2 regions of the Klebsiella electrica genome follow, and region 2 is predicted to be linked to the other one. Evidence: predicted binding sites of a transcription regulator. Region 2 holds the regulator's gene; the other holds the start of a gene.
What was found. The regulator ArgR, encoded in region 2, controls arginine synthesis, uptake and breakdown. The targets are predictions, from matches to a motif close to ANTGAATAAAAATACANT.
Positions count from the first base shown of each region.

Region 1: the regulator ArgR is predicted to act here: its motif matches at 3,050-3,067, upstream of argF (ornithine carbamoyltransferase).

Region 1 is NZ_CP041247.1:4,734,609-4,741,866, reverse strand. It holds gene pyrI (aspartate carbamoyltransferase regulatory subunit) at 1-190, opposite strand, end outside; gene pyrB (aspartate carbamoyltransferase) at 204-1,139, opposite strand; gene Electrica_RS29155 (pyrBI operon leader peptide) at 1,142-1,201, opposite strand; gene Electrica_RS22635 (pyrBI operon leader peptide) at 1,176-1,280, opposite strand; gene Electrica_RS22625 (YhcH/YjgK/YiaL family protein) at 1,474-1,926, shown strand; gene argF (ornithine carbamoyltransferase) at 2,018-3,022, opposite strand; gene rraB (ribonuclease E inhibitor RraB) at 3,186-3,611, shown strand; gene miaE (tRNA isopentenyl-2-thiomethyl-A-37 hydroxylase MiaE) at 3,787-4,551, shown strand; gene Electrica_RS22605 (GNAT family N-acetyltransferase) at 4,672-5,175, opposite strand; gene Electrica_RS22600 (valine--tRNA ligase) at 5,291-7,258, opposite strand, start outside.
Region 2 is NZ_CP041247.1:474,160-481,417, reverse strand. It holds gene mdh (malate dehydrogenase) at 1-567, opposite strand, end outside; gene argR (transcriptional regulator ArgR) at 982-1,452, shown strand; gene yhcN (peroxide/acid stress response protein YhcN) at 1,806-2,069, shown strand; gene yhcN-B (DUF1471 family stress response protein YhcN-B) at 2,172-2,438, shown strand; gene Electrica_RS02285 (barstar family protein) at 2,488-2,763, opposite strand; gene aaeB (p-hydroxybenzoic acid efflux pump subunit AaeB) at 2,921-4,888, opposite strand; gene aaeA (p-hydroxybenzoic acid efflux pump subunit AaeA) at 4,894-5,826, opposite strand; gene aaeX (p-hydroxybenzoic acid efflux pump operon protein AaeX) at 5,834-6,037, opposite strand; gene aaeR (HTH-type transcriptional activator AaeR) at 6,168-7,097, shown strand; gene tldD (metalloprotease TldD) at 7,172-7,258, opposite strand, start outside.

The DNA.
Region 1 (7,258 bases), 1.0 Mb from region 2:
TGTTTTCGATTTTGATTAAATCTTTGCGACCCATCTCGCCTGACGGCAGGTTCAGGCCGATGGTGATACGCTGATCGGTTTCGGTCAGTTTGAACAAGGTCAGCAGTTTAAAGCCCACCTGCGCCGGGATGTGGTCGATAACGGTGCCGCGTTTAATGGCTTCTACCTGTAATTTATTGTCGTGTGTCATCTCTTTTTCCCCCTTAGAGTGCCAGATCGCGATTTAGTACCAGCGCCAGTAACGCCTGGCGGGCGAAGATGCCGTTGCCGGCCTGCTGGAAGTACCAGGCGTGCGGCGTTTTATCGACATCGGTGGTGATTTCATCAATGCGCGGCAGCGGGTGCAGCACTTTCATATTGTCACGGGCGCCTTCGAGGTCGGCGGCGCGCAGGACAAACTGCGCTTTCACGTTGGCGTATTCCGACGGGTCAAGACGCTCTTTCTGCACACGGGTCATGTACAGAATATCCACCTCTGCCATCACCTCTTCAAAGGTGCTGTGCAGGCTCCAGGCAATCCCTTGTTCATCCAGCATATCGAGGATGTACTGCGGCATCGCCAGCGCGTCCGGGGCGATAAAGTAGAAGCGGTTGCCGTTAAATTTCGCCAGCGCCTGGGTCAGCGAATGGACGGTGCGGCCATATTTGAGGTCGCCGACCATCGCGACGTTGAGGTTTTCCAGACGGCCCTGCGTTTCCTGGATGGTGAAGAGATCCAGCAGGGTCTGCGTCGGGTGCTGGTTAGCGCCATCGCCGGCGTTGAGTACCGGGATGCCGCCGGAAAATTCGGTCGCCAGGCGCGAAGCCCCTTCCTGCGGGTGACGCATGACGATGGCGTCAACGTAGGTGCTGATAACCGAAATGGTGTCGGCCAGGGTTTCGCCTTTTTTGCCCAGCGAAGTGTTGCTGCTGTCGGAGAAGCCCACCACGCTGGCGCCGAGGCGGTGCATCGACGTTTCAAACGACAGGCGGGTACGGGTCGAGGCTTCAAAGAAACAGCTGGCGATAACCTTATGCTTCAGCAGTTCCGGCTGTGGGTTGGCTTTCAGTTTTGCAGCGGTCGCCAGGACCAGTTCGAGGTCTTCTCGGCTGAGATCGTTTATGGAAATGATATGTTTTTGATATAGCGGGTTAGCCATGTTTATCTCCTGACGCCTGGGCAAAAAAAAAGCCCCTTAAATAAGGGGCTTCGAGAATTTATTGAGCAACGGAAAGAAAAACGCTACGCCAGCGCCTGTGTTCAGACGCGGTAAAACAGAATGTCGTACGCAGTAGACCATGCTTCCTCCCGGCAAATCGACCGGCATTATACGCAGCTCAAATTTCGGATCAAGCGATTAGTACACAAACAGGTAAACGATTGCTTCGATAAGTCTGCGTCAGTACAAAAAACCGCAAAAAAGATGTGGTATGGTAGTGTCAAGGGGCGTATAAAACAAAAAATGAAAAGCTGTTTTATCTTTGAGGGGTATTATGTTCGTTGGTCACATTCACCATCTGCAGGCCTGGCTGCCGGACGCGTTGCGCCAGGCGATTGAGCACGTTAAAGCGCACGTTAGCGAAGAGACGCCGCCCGGCAAATACGATATTGACGGTAATAACGTGTTTTATATGATTTCGGAAGATACGACCGAACCTCTTGTCGCCCGCCTCGCGGAATACCACGCGCACTATCTGGATATCCAGATAGTGCTACGCGGTCAGGAAGCCATGACCTTCAGCACCCGACCTGCCGGCGCACCGGACATCGACTGGCTGGCGGAGAAAGATATTGCGTTCCTGCCGGCCGGCGAACAGGAGAAAACCGTCATTCTGAACGAGGGTGATTTTGTGGTCTTTTATCCGGGAGAAGTGCATAAGCCGCTGTGTGCCGTGGACGAACCGGCCAAAGTGCGTAAGGCGGTAGTGAAGATGCTGATGGCGTAAAAATCCCCCGGTGGCGCTACGCTTACCGGGGCTACGGGAGAGGTAGCCCGGATAAGCGTCGCGCAATCCGGGACATACCGCGAGAGAACGACTATTTACTCAGCGTCGCCACCATCACCGCTTTGATGGTGTGCATCCGGTTTTCCGCCTGATCGAAGACGATGCTTGCCGGCGACTCAAAGACCTCGTCAGTCACTTCCATGCCGCCATGCAGGCCGTATTCCGCCGCCATCTGCTGACCAAGGGTCGTTTGATCGTCATGGAAGGCGGGCAGGCAGTGCAGGAACTTCACCTGCGGATTGCCGGTCAGCGCCATCATGTCGCTATTCACCTGATAAGCGCGCAGCAGCGCAATACGCTCCGCCCACTTCTCTTTGGCTTCGCCCATCGACACCCACACATCGGTATAGATAAAGTCTGCCCCTTGCACGCCCGCCGCGATATCTTCGGTCAGCGTGATGTTGCCGCCGTTTTTCTGCGCCAGCGCCCGACATTCCGCCACCAGGTTCTCTTCGGGCCAGCAGGCCTCAGGAGCCACCAGGCGCAGATCCAGCCCGGTCAACGCCGCGGCTTCGAGCATCGAGTTGCCCATGTTGTTGCGGGCGTCGCCTGCATACACCAGGGTCATTTCGTTAAAGGCTTTGCCCGGCAGATGCTCCTGCATGGTCAGCAGGTCCGCCAGCAGCTGGGTGGGATGAAACTCGTTGGTCAGACCGTTCCACACCGGGACACCGGCATAGCTGGCGAGCGTCTCAACAATCTCTTGCCCATGGCCGCGGTATTGAATACCGTCATACATCCGCCCCAGCACGCGGGCGGTATCTTTAATGGATTCTTTATGGCCTATCTGGCTGCCGCTTGGCCCGAGATAGGTGACGCGGGCACCCTGATCAAATGCGGCAACTTCGAAAGAGCATCGTGTACGGGTAGAGTCTTTTTCGAAGATGAGCGCGATGTTTTTGCCAGCCAGATGCTGGATTTCAATACCGTTTTTTTTATCGGTTTTCAGTCTGGCCGCCAGCGTCAGCAGGGCAGTGATTTCTGCAGGGGTAAAATCGAGTAACTTTAAAAAATGCTTCTGATAAAACGCGGACATGATTCCCTCACATGGCTTAAGCCCTATATTGAATTAAAATTCAATTTATATGTATGAATATTCATTTGCAACCCCGTTGCACAAATCTTTCGCGCAAAGGTGGAGGCAATCACGGCGGTATGTGACAATAGAAGTATCTGCCGCACATTATGAGGAACGAGCCATGGCAAACCCGGAACTACTGGAAGAACAGCGTGAAGAAACGCGTCTGATTATCGAAGAGCTGCTCGAAGACGGCAGCGATCCGGACGCGTTGTACACCATTGAACACCATCTCTCTGCCGATGACTTCGAAACGCTGGAGAAAGTGGCTGTCGAGGCCTTCAAGCTGGGCTACGAAGTGACCGAGCCGGAAGAGCTGGAAGTGGAAGAGGGCGAAGTGGTTATCTGCTGTGACATCCTGAGCGAAAGCGCCCTGAAGGTGGAGCTGATTGATGCCCAGGTTGAGCAGCTGATGACTCTGGCGGAAAAATTCGACGTCGAATATGACGGTTGGGGCACTTACTATGAGGACCCGAACGGCGAAGAGGGCGATGAAGAAGATGACGACGATTTCGTTGATGAAGACGATGACGGCGTTCGCCACTAAATAAACCCGCACGTCATCCTTCAGGCCGCGTCTTTGCTGGCTACACACAGAAACCCCGCTGACATCGTTCGCTATGTTGTCGGGGTTTTCGTCTCGTTATACCCTGAACAATAATATTGTGTCTGTCTGGATGCGATAACGGCCGCCAGCCGTTACCGTATAGCAAGGAACCTCAATGGACTACCCGCAAATACTCGCCCCCATACGCGACTTCCTGCACTGCCCAACCCCACAGGCGTGGATTGATGAAGCCCGTAAGCCGGAAAATCTCCCGCTGCTGCTGACTGACCATATGGTCTGCGAGCTAAAAGCGGCGCAAAACGCGTTGCTGCTGGTACGTAAATATGTTGCTGATAAAGAGGGGGCCGACGAGCTGCTGGCCTGCCTGAAGCCGTATGAGGACTTTACCTACCGCTGGGGGCCCGAGCCGGATTTCGTCGCGCTGCATAAACGGATTAATAAAAGCACCATGCCGCAGACCGACGATCCGTGGGGCCGTCAGCTGGTGGACAGCATGGTGCTGCTGATTAAAGAAGAGCTGCACCATTTCTGGCAGGTGCGGGAAATGATGCTGGCCCACGATATCCCGTACGTCAAAATCACCGCCAGTCATTATGCCCGCGGGTTACGCAGAGAAGTGCGCTCCCACGAACCGGTGATGCTGATCGATAAGCTGATTTGCGGAGCCTATATTGAAGCGCGCTCCTGCGAGCGCTTTGCCGCGCTGGCGCCGTGGCTGAATGACGATCTGCAAAAGTTCTATCTGTCGCTGCTGCGCTCGGAAGCGCGGCACTATCAGGATTACCTCGATCTGGCACAGCAGATTGCCGAAGAGGATATCAGTGAACGCATACGCCAGCTTGGCGAGGCGGAAGCGGCGTTAATTAATGCTCCGGAGGCGGAGTTTCGTTTCCACAGCGGCGTGCCGGTTATCGCCTGATGCGTTGTTCCCGGATAGCGGCGCTACGCGCCTTATCCGGGCTACCAAACCGCGCGCCTTGAGCCGTAGCCCCGGTAAGCATCGCGCGACCGGGGAACCGCGGCGGGTGGGGACGAGCGCTTACAGCGTTTTCAGCATCCGTACTTCGCAATCGACATGACCAGTGCGGCCAAGCGGCCCGTCGATATGTTCGAAGCCGAGGTGCTCGTATAGCCCGACGGCTTCTTTCAGGAAGGCGGTGGTTTCCAGATAGCAGCGTTTGAAACCCTGCTCGCGGGCATAATCTAACGCCAGCAGCGCCAGCTTTTTCGCCAGCCCCTGGCCACGGGCAGAGGTCATAAAATACATTTTCTGTAGTTCGCAGATATCCGGTTCGCTATGCGCCAGCGGGGCAACGCCGCCGCCGCCGACCACCCGACCATCCTGTTCAACCACCCAATAGGCGGAGCCTGGCTGGCTGTAGAGCTCAAAAAGCTCATCGAGGTTAGGGTCGGCGACCGTATAGCCTTTATCGGCCGTCAGGCCGTATTCCGCAGAAACCTGGCGGATAACGTTGGCGATAGCTGCATTATCTTCAGCGGTGATGCGGCGCAGCGACGCCGTGATGGTCGCGCTCGTATTCATACGATGACTCATAGCAAATGACGGATGGTGTTGTTAATAACATCGCGAGCGGGGGGAGCGCAAGCGGGTATCGCGGATAAAAACGCCCCTTGCCAGCCGGCAAGGGGCGGGAGGATTACAGCGCGGCGATGACCGCCTGCTGTTCGATCAGTTTGCTTTTCGCTTCGGCATAACCGTCCAGCTTCTCACGCTCTTTGGCGATCACCGCTTCCGGTGCGCGAGCGACAAAGCCTTCGTTGGCCAGTTTGCTTTCGATGCGGCTGATTTCCCCGTCGATCTTCGCCACTTCTTTCGCCAGACGCGCCAGCTCATCTTCTTTGTTGATGAGACCTGCCATCGGGATCAGCAGCTCGGCGCCGTCGATGATTTTGGTGACAGAAACCGGACCTTTGTCGTCGGCTGGCAGGACGGTGATGCTTTCCAGACGCGCCATGGACTGCAGGAAGCTCTGGTTGTCGGTCACGCGACGCTGAGCGTCAGCGCTGCAACCGCGCAGCAGCAGTTCGAGCGGTTTACCCGGGGCGATGTTCATTTCCGCACGGATATTACGTACGGCGATAATCGCCTGCTTCAGCCATTCGGTATCGGCCAGCGCCGCTTCATCAACCTGTGCCGCATCGTATGCCGGGAACGGCTGCAGCATGATGGTGTCCGCATCGATACCGACGATGGTTTTCACACGCTGCCAGATGGTTTCGGTGATGAACGGAATGATCGGGTGCGCCAGACGCAGCAGACCTTCCAGCACGCTCACCAGGGTGTGGCGAGTGCCGCGCAGTTCCGCTTCAGAGCCGCCGGTCATCACCGGTTTGGTCAGCTCCAGGTACCAGTCGCAGAACTGGTTCCAGGTGAACTCATACAGGATGCCCGCGGCGATATCGAAGCGGAAATTATCCAGCGCTTCGCGGTACGCTTTGATGGTCTGGTTAAATTCAGCCAGGATCCAGCGATCGGCGAGGGAGAGTACCTGTTCGCCGCCGTTAAAGCCGCAGTCCTGATCTTCGGTGTTCATCAGCACGAAACGGCTGGCGTTCCACAGCTTGTTACAGAAGTTACGGTAACCTTCCAGGCGCTTCATGTCCCAGTTGATGTCGCGACCGGTCGAAGCCAGCGCCGCCAGGGTGAAGCGCAGGGCGTCGGTGCCGTGCGGCTCGATCCCGTTCGGGAACTGTTTCTCGGTGCGTCTGGCGATTTTCTCCGCCAGCTGCGGCTGCATCATGTTGCCGGTACGTTTTTCCAGCAGATCGGCCAAAGAAATACCGTCAACCATATCCAGCGGGTCAATCACGTTGCCCTTGGATTTGGACATCTTCTGGCCTTCGTCGTCACGAATCAGACCGGTCATGTAGACGGTATGGAACGGTACCTGCGGTTTGCCGTTTTCATCTTTGATGAAATGCATGGTCATCATGATCATGCGGGCAATCCAGAAGAAAATGATGTCGAAACCGGAGACCATCACGCTGGTCGGGTGGAACTGACGCAGCGCGTCGGTGTTTTCCGGCCAGCCGAGGGTGGAGAAGGTCCACAGCGCGGAGGAGAACCAGGTGTCGAGCACGTCTTCGTCCTGGCGCAGCGCGACGTCGGCGGAGAGGTTGTTCTCCTGACGCACTTCGTCTTCGGTGCGGCCTACGTAGACGTTGCCTTCGTTGTCATACCACGCCGGGATACGGTGACCCCACCACAGCTGACGGGAGATACACCAGTCCTGAATATCGCGCATCCAGGAGAAGTACATGTTTTCGTACTGCTTCGGCACGAACTGAATGTCGCCGTTTTCCACTGCTTCTACGGCAGGCTTCGCCAGCACGTCGGCACGCACGTACCACTGGTCGGTCAGCATCGGCTCGATCACCACACCGCCACGGTCGCCGTACGGCACGGTCAGATCGTGAGGTTTGATCTCTTCAAGCAGGCCGAGCGCATCGATGGCTGCCACCACGGCTTTACGCGCCGCGAAACGCTCCAGCTTCTGGAATTCAGCCGGGATCTCTGCGGAGTAAACGTCGGACTCTTCGCCTTTGGTGTCGTACACCTGCGCGCTTTCGCGGATGTCGCCGTCAAAGGTCAGGATATTGATCAT
Region 2 (7,258 bases):
AATCTGCGACAATAACGGCAGGATGGTCACGCCGGAGTGGCCGCCAATAACCGGCACTTCAACGTCAGATGCGGATTTACCTTTCAGCTCAGCCACAAAGGTATTTGAACGGATGATGTCCAGCGTAGTGACGCCAAACAGTTTGTTCTTATCGTAAACGCCCGCTTTTTTCAGCACCTCTGCCGCAATGGCCACCGTCGTGTTCACCGGGTTAGTAATGATACCGATGCAGGCTTGCGGGCAGGTTTTCGCTATCTGCTGTACCAGGTTCTTCACGATACCCGCGTTAACGTTAAATAAATCGGAGCGATCCATGCCTGGCTTACGGGCGACACCAGCAGAAATCAGCACCACATCAGCCCCGACAAGCGCCGGAGTTGCGTCTTCACCGGAGAAACCTTTGATTTTTACATCGGTAGGGATATGGCTAAGATCAACCGCCACGCCCGGCGTGACCGGAGCAATGTCGTACAACGAGAGTTCTGAACCTGAAGGCAGTTGGGTCTTAAGTAGTAGGGCAAGCGCCTGGCCGATTCCACCAGCGGCGCCGAGGACTGCAACTTTCATCCTAAACTCCTTATTATGGTTAATATAGTCTTTCGTTACTCCGTCGCCTGGACCTTAATTCACAAGATGAACAATTACAATAGGTTTGGTTGAAGAATGCGTTCTGTTGCGCAGCGATGCATCCGCTTCACATTTTCATCCCTGAGACTGACCATCCAGCAAAGCGTAGTACCGGATCGACTGTTGGTTACAATACACCCAGCTCGCTCGGCAAAACAACATCATTCTCATAACATTTGGTTTACTTTTACGGTGATTTACGCGCTGTGATGAAGGCATGTTCCTCAGCAGGGTTATTTGCTAAAATATGCCCCCTTCATAACATTATTTACTTTATCCTTCTGCGGATTATTTGCATAAAAATTCATTTCTATGCATAATGATGGTATTTTTACCACCATAATTGGGTGACTTATGCGAAGTTCGGCAAAACAAGAAGAACTGGTTAAAGCGTTTAAACTGCTGCTTAAAGAAGAAAAGTTCAGCTCTCAGGGTGAAATCGTCCAGGCGCTGCAGGAAGAAGGTTTCGATAATATCAACCAATCGAAAGTCTCCCGCATGTTGACTAAATTTGGCGCGGTTCGTACCCGTAACGCCAAAATGGAGATGGTCTATTGCCTGCCTGCCGAGCTTGGTGTTCCGACGACCTCCAGCCCGCTGAAAAACCTCGTGCTCGATATCGACTATAACGATGCCGTCGTGGTTATCCATACCAGCCCGGGCGCTGCGCAGTTGATTGCTCGCCTGCTGGACTCTCTCGGCAAAACGGAAGGCATTCTCGGCAGCATTGCCGGCGATGACACCATCTTTACGACCCCGGCCAGAGGCTTCACCGTCAAAGATCTGTACGACGCCATTCTCGTTCTGTTTGAACAGGAACTCTGAGGGCCCCCCCTCTGGTTCCTGCCAGAGGGCCGTTGCAAAAATATTGCATTTCTTTAACAGTTAGTGTGGTTTTCGCCCTCTATACATACTTTTACCGAATGTGCCGGCCATAAGCGCACAAAACATCAAAATCCCCTATCCATATGATTTTAATCGCTATATTAGAGTTGCGTAGCGAGTAAATGACATTTCTAATTCTTATATGTTATAAAAAAGACAATTCTTTGTAATTATTTACTCAAATAACAATTAGCAGAGTATTAATATTTTTGGTGATTAGTGTATACTTGATTTTGTGATGAGGGTCACGAAACGAAGAGCCCTCAATAATAAGATTCGACGAGGTGAACATCATGAAAATCAAAACCACTGTAGCTGCACTAAGCATCCTGTCCGTTCTGTCCTTTGGCGCTTTCGCCGCTGACTCTATCAACAGCGATCAGGCGCAAGGCCGTCAGTCAATCGGTACCATTTCCGTCGGCGCGGTGAGTTCTTCCCCGATGAGTATGCATGAAATGCTGAACAAGAAAGCCCAGGAAGAAGGGGCATCTTCTTATCGCATTATCGAAGCCCGTACCGGTGACCACTGGCACGCTACGGCAGAGCTTTATAAATAAGACGTAACGATTGTCGGTTACTTACTGAATACGAATAATTTCCAGCGGCCCAGGTCCATTCAAAGCCTCCCGCCGCTGCAACAAATGGTTGGAGTAAAGATTATGAAACGTTCAATGATCATCGCATCCCTGGGCCTGGCTTCCGTTCTCTCCTTCGGCGCCAGCGCCGCCGTACATCAGGTCAACGCGGAACAAGCTCAAAATCTGCAGTCGATGGGCACTATCTCTGTTTCACAGGTAGGCAGCGCCCCGATGGATATGCGCCACGAACTGGCGGCTAAAGCCGAAAAAGAAGGCGCCAGCAGCTACCGTATTATCGAAGCCCGTACCGGCGATAGCTGGCACGCTACCGCTGAGTTGTACAAATAAACCCTCGTCGTCTTGTCCGACGACTTGCCCCCGCCTGTCGGGGGCTTTTTTATGCCTGCCTGGCGTTAAACCGCAGCTCCCCTTCCAGTTCTTCTTCCGCTTCATCGAACAGCAATATCAAGGCGCCAAAGCGCCGACGCTGCTTATCGTTTAAGTGAATAAACTCAATCTCCAGCGGCAACGGCAGCAGACCGCCGGTTACGGCTTCCCACAATGAATCCAGATTGTTCACCTGCTCGCGGTTGAGCGAGAAGCTCTGTGAAAACTCACGATAGAAATCCTGCTGATCGGCTATATCATCAAAATCAAATGTATAGATAGTCATCGCCCACACCCTGTCAACATCGCGCTATTGTCACCCGCCAATACTGTCCATGCATCCACGTGCCGGGGTTCTCTCCCTGCTTCCCTGAACGAAACGCGAATATCCCCGACGATTAAGTATAGTGATAAAAAAACCGACGCTTCCGCGTCGGTTCAGGTTAGCTATTGGTCAAGACATGCTGGTACTTACGCAGCATCTCCACCAGCCGCCGGACCGGTTCCGTCACCTGCGGCGACGCCTCCCAGACCTGCAGTTTTTCCTGATAAACGTCGAGCTCTTCTAACAAACGAGCGAAATAGCGACGTCGTTTATCATCACTGACTGCGGAAATGACATGGTCCGCGGTGCGTCGCAGCTGGCGGTGAAATGCCGACAGATCGTCGTTTACCGGCACAGGCGCATCGCGCAGACGCTGATGGGCAATAATCAGGGTCAGCGCCAGGCGGAAACGGGCAATATCACCGGGGAACTTATTCAGCAGCAGGAACAGCTGCTGATACAGCGCCGGCAAATGGTTCTCTTTGCGACGCGCGGTATTGGTCGTCAGCGATGACACCGCGGCCGAAACAAACTGATTCAGCAGCACACGCCCGGTACGCGCTTGTGAATTATCCCGCACCAGCAGAATCACCATCAGCGCAAGAAAACAGCCGACGATCTGGCCCAGCGCGCTATCGAGAAACTGGCTGAACTGAAACTGCATCGGGTTATCCAGTACCAGAATGTTGATGGTACTCGCCAGCGCGCCCAGCGATCCCAGCCGCCGCTTTTGCACCTCAATACCGATAAAGAACGCCATCGCCGCCAGGCTGATACACAGCAGCAGCATACTCTGCTGCGTGGCGGGCATAATCACCAGGAAGAACAGCGCCCCCAGCGGTAAGGCCGCCAGCGTACCGTAGAGAAAGTCTATCGCCACCATGCGTGGGTTAGGCAGGCGCATGGCGAGCGACGTCACTACCGCGATCATCACCATCGCCCCGCTGCCGGAAGTCCAGCCGGTCCACAGCCAGAACAGCGTCCCAAGGATGCAGGAAATGGAGGTGCGCCAGAAGTTGACCATCGCATGATGATGCTCGGCGGAACCCGCCTTTATCACCACTTCCCCCTGCAGCACTTCATCTTCAACCCGGCTAATCCTGGTATTGCCGACCACGCCGCGCTTCAACAGCAGATAGCGCGTCGCGGCGCCAACCCAGCTGTAAATCGTTACCGGCGTATTGTGCTCCCCCTTCCAGGTCAGAAAGCGGCGCATTCTTTTCAGCTGTCGATGGACGTCCTGCACGGTTTCAACCGGTTCGGCAAACAGCTCGCGGTAATCATTGGTGACGATTTCCGGGCGCGAATTCTGGATCAGGTACGTTTCGCAGGCCTGGGTAATCAGGGTTAAAGAAAGAGTATTAATCGCCTTCAGGCGCTGGTTCACCTTCGCCCAGCGCGAGGATTCCATAATCAGGTTGCCGCGCATTCCTTCCAGCGCGCTGGTCCGCCGCACCAGTGAACCCCATGCTTTATCGACCACTTCGCTGTCGCCATGCGCCACGCAAAGCTGCATCAGGCGGTACTGTTCTACCAGCAGGTTATCCAGTTCAAGATCGATCTCTTTCTTAATCGAGCGCGGGGAAAATAGCAGATCCGCCATGATGGCGCTGACAATACCCACCACAATCTCGCTGCAACGCTCAACGGCAAACTGCGGCGCCAGCATCGGGTCAGTATGAATGGTGATAACAATGATAAGCGCAGTATAGCCGGCCAACCCCCAGGCGTAGGAGTTTTCGACGCGAACCAGTGAGGAGATCCAGGTGCAGAAGCCCGCCCACAGACAACATACCAGCAGCATCAACAGCGGCGCACGAATCATCAGAATGATTATCGCCAGCGCCGCAATACAGCCGATAAACGTCCCGGCGATACGCAGCATCCCGCGATAGCGGATCGCGCCAGAATAGGGCTCTCCACCGGCGGCGAACGCCGGACCGGCGGTGACAATGGCCGCGGTGAGCACCGCCCAGCGCGGTGTTTCCAGTTGAAAATGGAAGCCGACAAAAAGCGACAGCACCACCGCGCACGCTAATTTAATCGCGAAGCGAAGGTGCCGGGGATAAATGGTGAAGATCCCCATAGCGATTAACCAAACTCACGCAGGCGCATCGCCAGTTTCTGGAAGAAGTTCGCCTGGGTTGTATCGCGGTCTTGTTTACCGGTAATCACCACCGTCGCGGTTGTCCCCGCAGGCCACAGATTGCCCTGCTGCTCATCGAGTCGAATGCGAACCGGCACGCGCTGGGCCAGACGAACCCACTCAAGGTTAGAGTCCACGGAAGCCATCCCTTTGGCGTCGCTACTGCTGCTGGCGTTGGTTACCCCGGCGGCGATGCTGTCCACCGTACCTTTAATCGAGTGGCTGCTTCCCAGCGGGGTAATTTCCGCGCGGTAGCCCTGGCGTACCCCTTCCAGTTTGGTCTCTTCCAGGTAGGCCACCACGTAAAAGGTACCTTGTTTAACCAGCGCCACGGCTGTCGAACCGCGGGTAATAAATTCACCGCTGTAAACATTGAGGTTGGTCACCCAACCATCGGCTGGCGCGCGTACAACCGTGCGTTCCAGATCGAGCTTCGCCAGATCCCGACTGGCCACGGCTTTCGCCAGCTGATGCTCTGCCGTTTGTAAGACGTTATTGGCCTGGTCTATCTCTTCACGAGACATCGCCTGTACGCCCAGCTTATTACGGCGGCCGGCTTCAACACGTTTTTCCTGCGCCAGAGTCTGGTAGTAGTAAACATCGGCCTGAGCTTCTTCGAGGGCTTTCTGATAACGCGGCTGATCAATCACAAACAAAACCTGGTCTTTCTTAACCAGTTGGTTATCCTTGATATTTACCTGCGAAATCAGCCCCGAAACATCGGGTGCGATCGCCACGATGTCGGCGCTGAATCGCGCGTCGCGCGTCCAGGGAGACGCGGTGTAATAGACCCAGGCGCGAAAAATCGCGACAAATGCCAGGATAACCAGTATCACAGTGATTGCGGTACGGAAGATATTTCTTGTTAGTGTTTTCACATCGACCTCAAACGAACAAACGCGATATCAGATAAAAAAGGCAGCAATATAACGCGGTATTAAACAGTGCAGGGTGCCAGACAAAATCATAGATGCCGGTGGGAACCAGCAGTCGGTGTACCAGCCAGAAGATGGCCAGCGAGATTAGCAGCTCAAAGAAGATCGGCGGAAACGACAAGCCGAAAATCACGATGACAGGAAACAGACTCATGATGACCTTGGTAAGAAGCGTACAGGTGATGTAGTGAAGCGTTTATTATGTAGCTAACAATATAGTAACGTAATAATTGCAGCATGATCTATATTATGTGATCTAAATCACTTTTAAGTCAGAGTGAATAATGGAACGATTAAAACGCATGTCCGTTTTTGCCAAAGTGGTTGAACTTGGTTCATTTACCGCCACGGCACACCAGCTCCAGATGAGCGTTTCATCCATCAGCCAGACTGTCTCCAGACTGGAAGATGAACTCCAGGTGAAGCTGCTTAACCGCAGCACCCGCAGGCTTGGCTTAACAGAAGCCGGTAAGATCTATTACCAGGGCTGCCGACGCATGCTGTTCGAAGCGCAGGATGTCCATGAGCAACTGTACGCGTTTAATAATACGCCCATCGGTACGCTGCGCGTCGGCTGCTCTTCAACTATGGCACAGAATGTGCTGGCCCACATTACCGCCGGAATGCTGAAAGAGTACCCGGGCTTATCCGTTAACCTGGTCACCGGCATTCCGGCGCCGGATCTGATTGCTGACGGCCTGGATGTGGTGATTCGTGTCGGGGCATTGCAGGATTCCAGTCTCTTTTCACGCCGGCTTGGCTCGATGCCGATGGTGCTCTGCGCGGCGAAAAGCTATCTGCAACAGGCGGGGATCCCGGAAAAACCAGCCGATCTCGCCAGCCATTCGTGGCTTGAGTACAGCGTGCGCCCTGATAATGAATTTGAAATCATCGCCCCGGAAGGGATCTCAACCAAACTGATCCCGCAGGGCCGCTTTGTCACCAACGACCCCATGACGCTGGTACGTTGGCTGACCGCTGGCGTTGGCGTGGCTTACGTTCCGCTGATGTGGGCAATCGAAGAGATCAACCGCGGCGAGCTGGAAATCCTGCTGCCAAGCTACCAGTCCGATCCTCGCCCTGTGTACGCGGTGTATACCGAGAAAGACAAGCTGCCGCTGAAGGTTCAGGTCTGCATTAATTCACTGACGGAGTATTTTGTCGAGGTGGCAAAAATTTACCAGGGGATGCACGGCCGGGGAATTTGCCGCTAGCGGCGACCCACAAAGCAGGAGTGTCGCCGGTGCAGGCTGCGCCTTCGCAAGATGCGAAGGCGCATTCAGAACATTCAGGCGGTTCCGCCAACGGTAAGGTTATCGACTTTCAGCGTCGGTTGGCCAACGCCTACCGGCACGCTCTGGCCCTCTTTACCGCA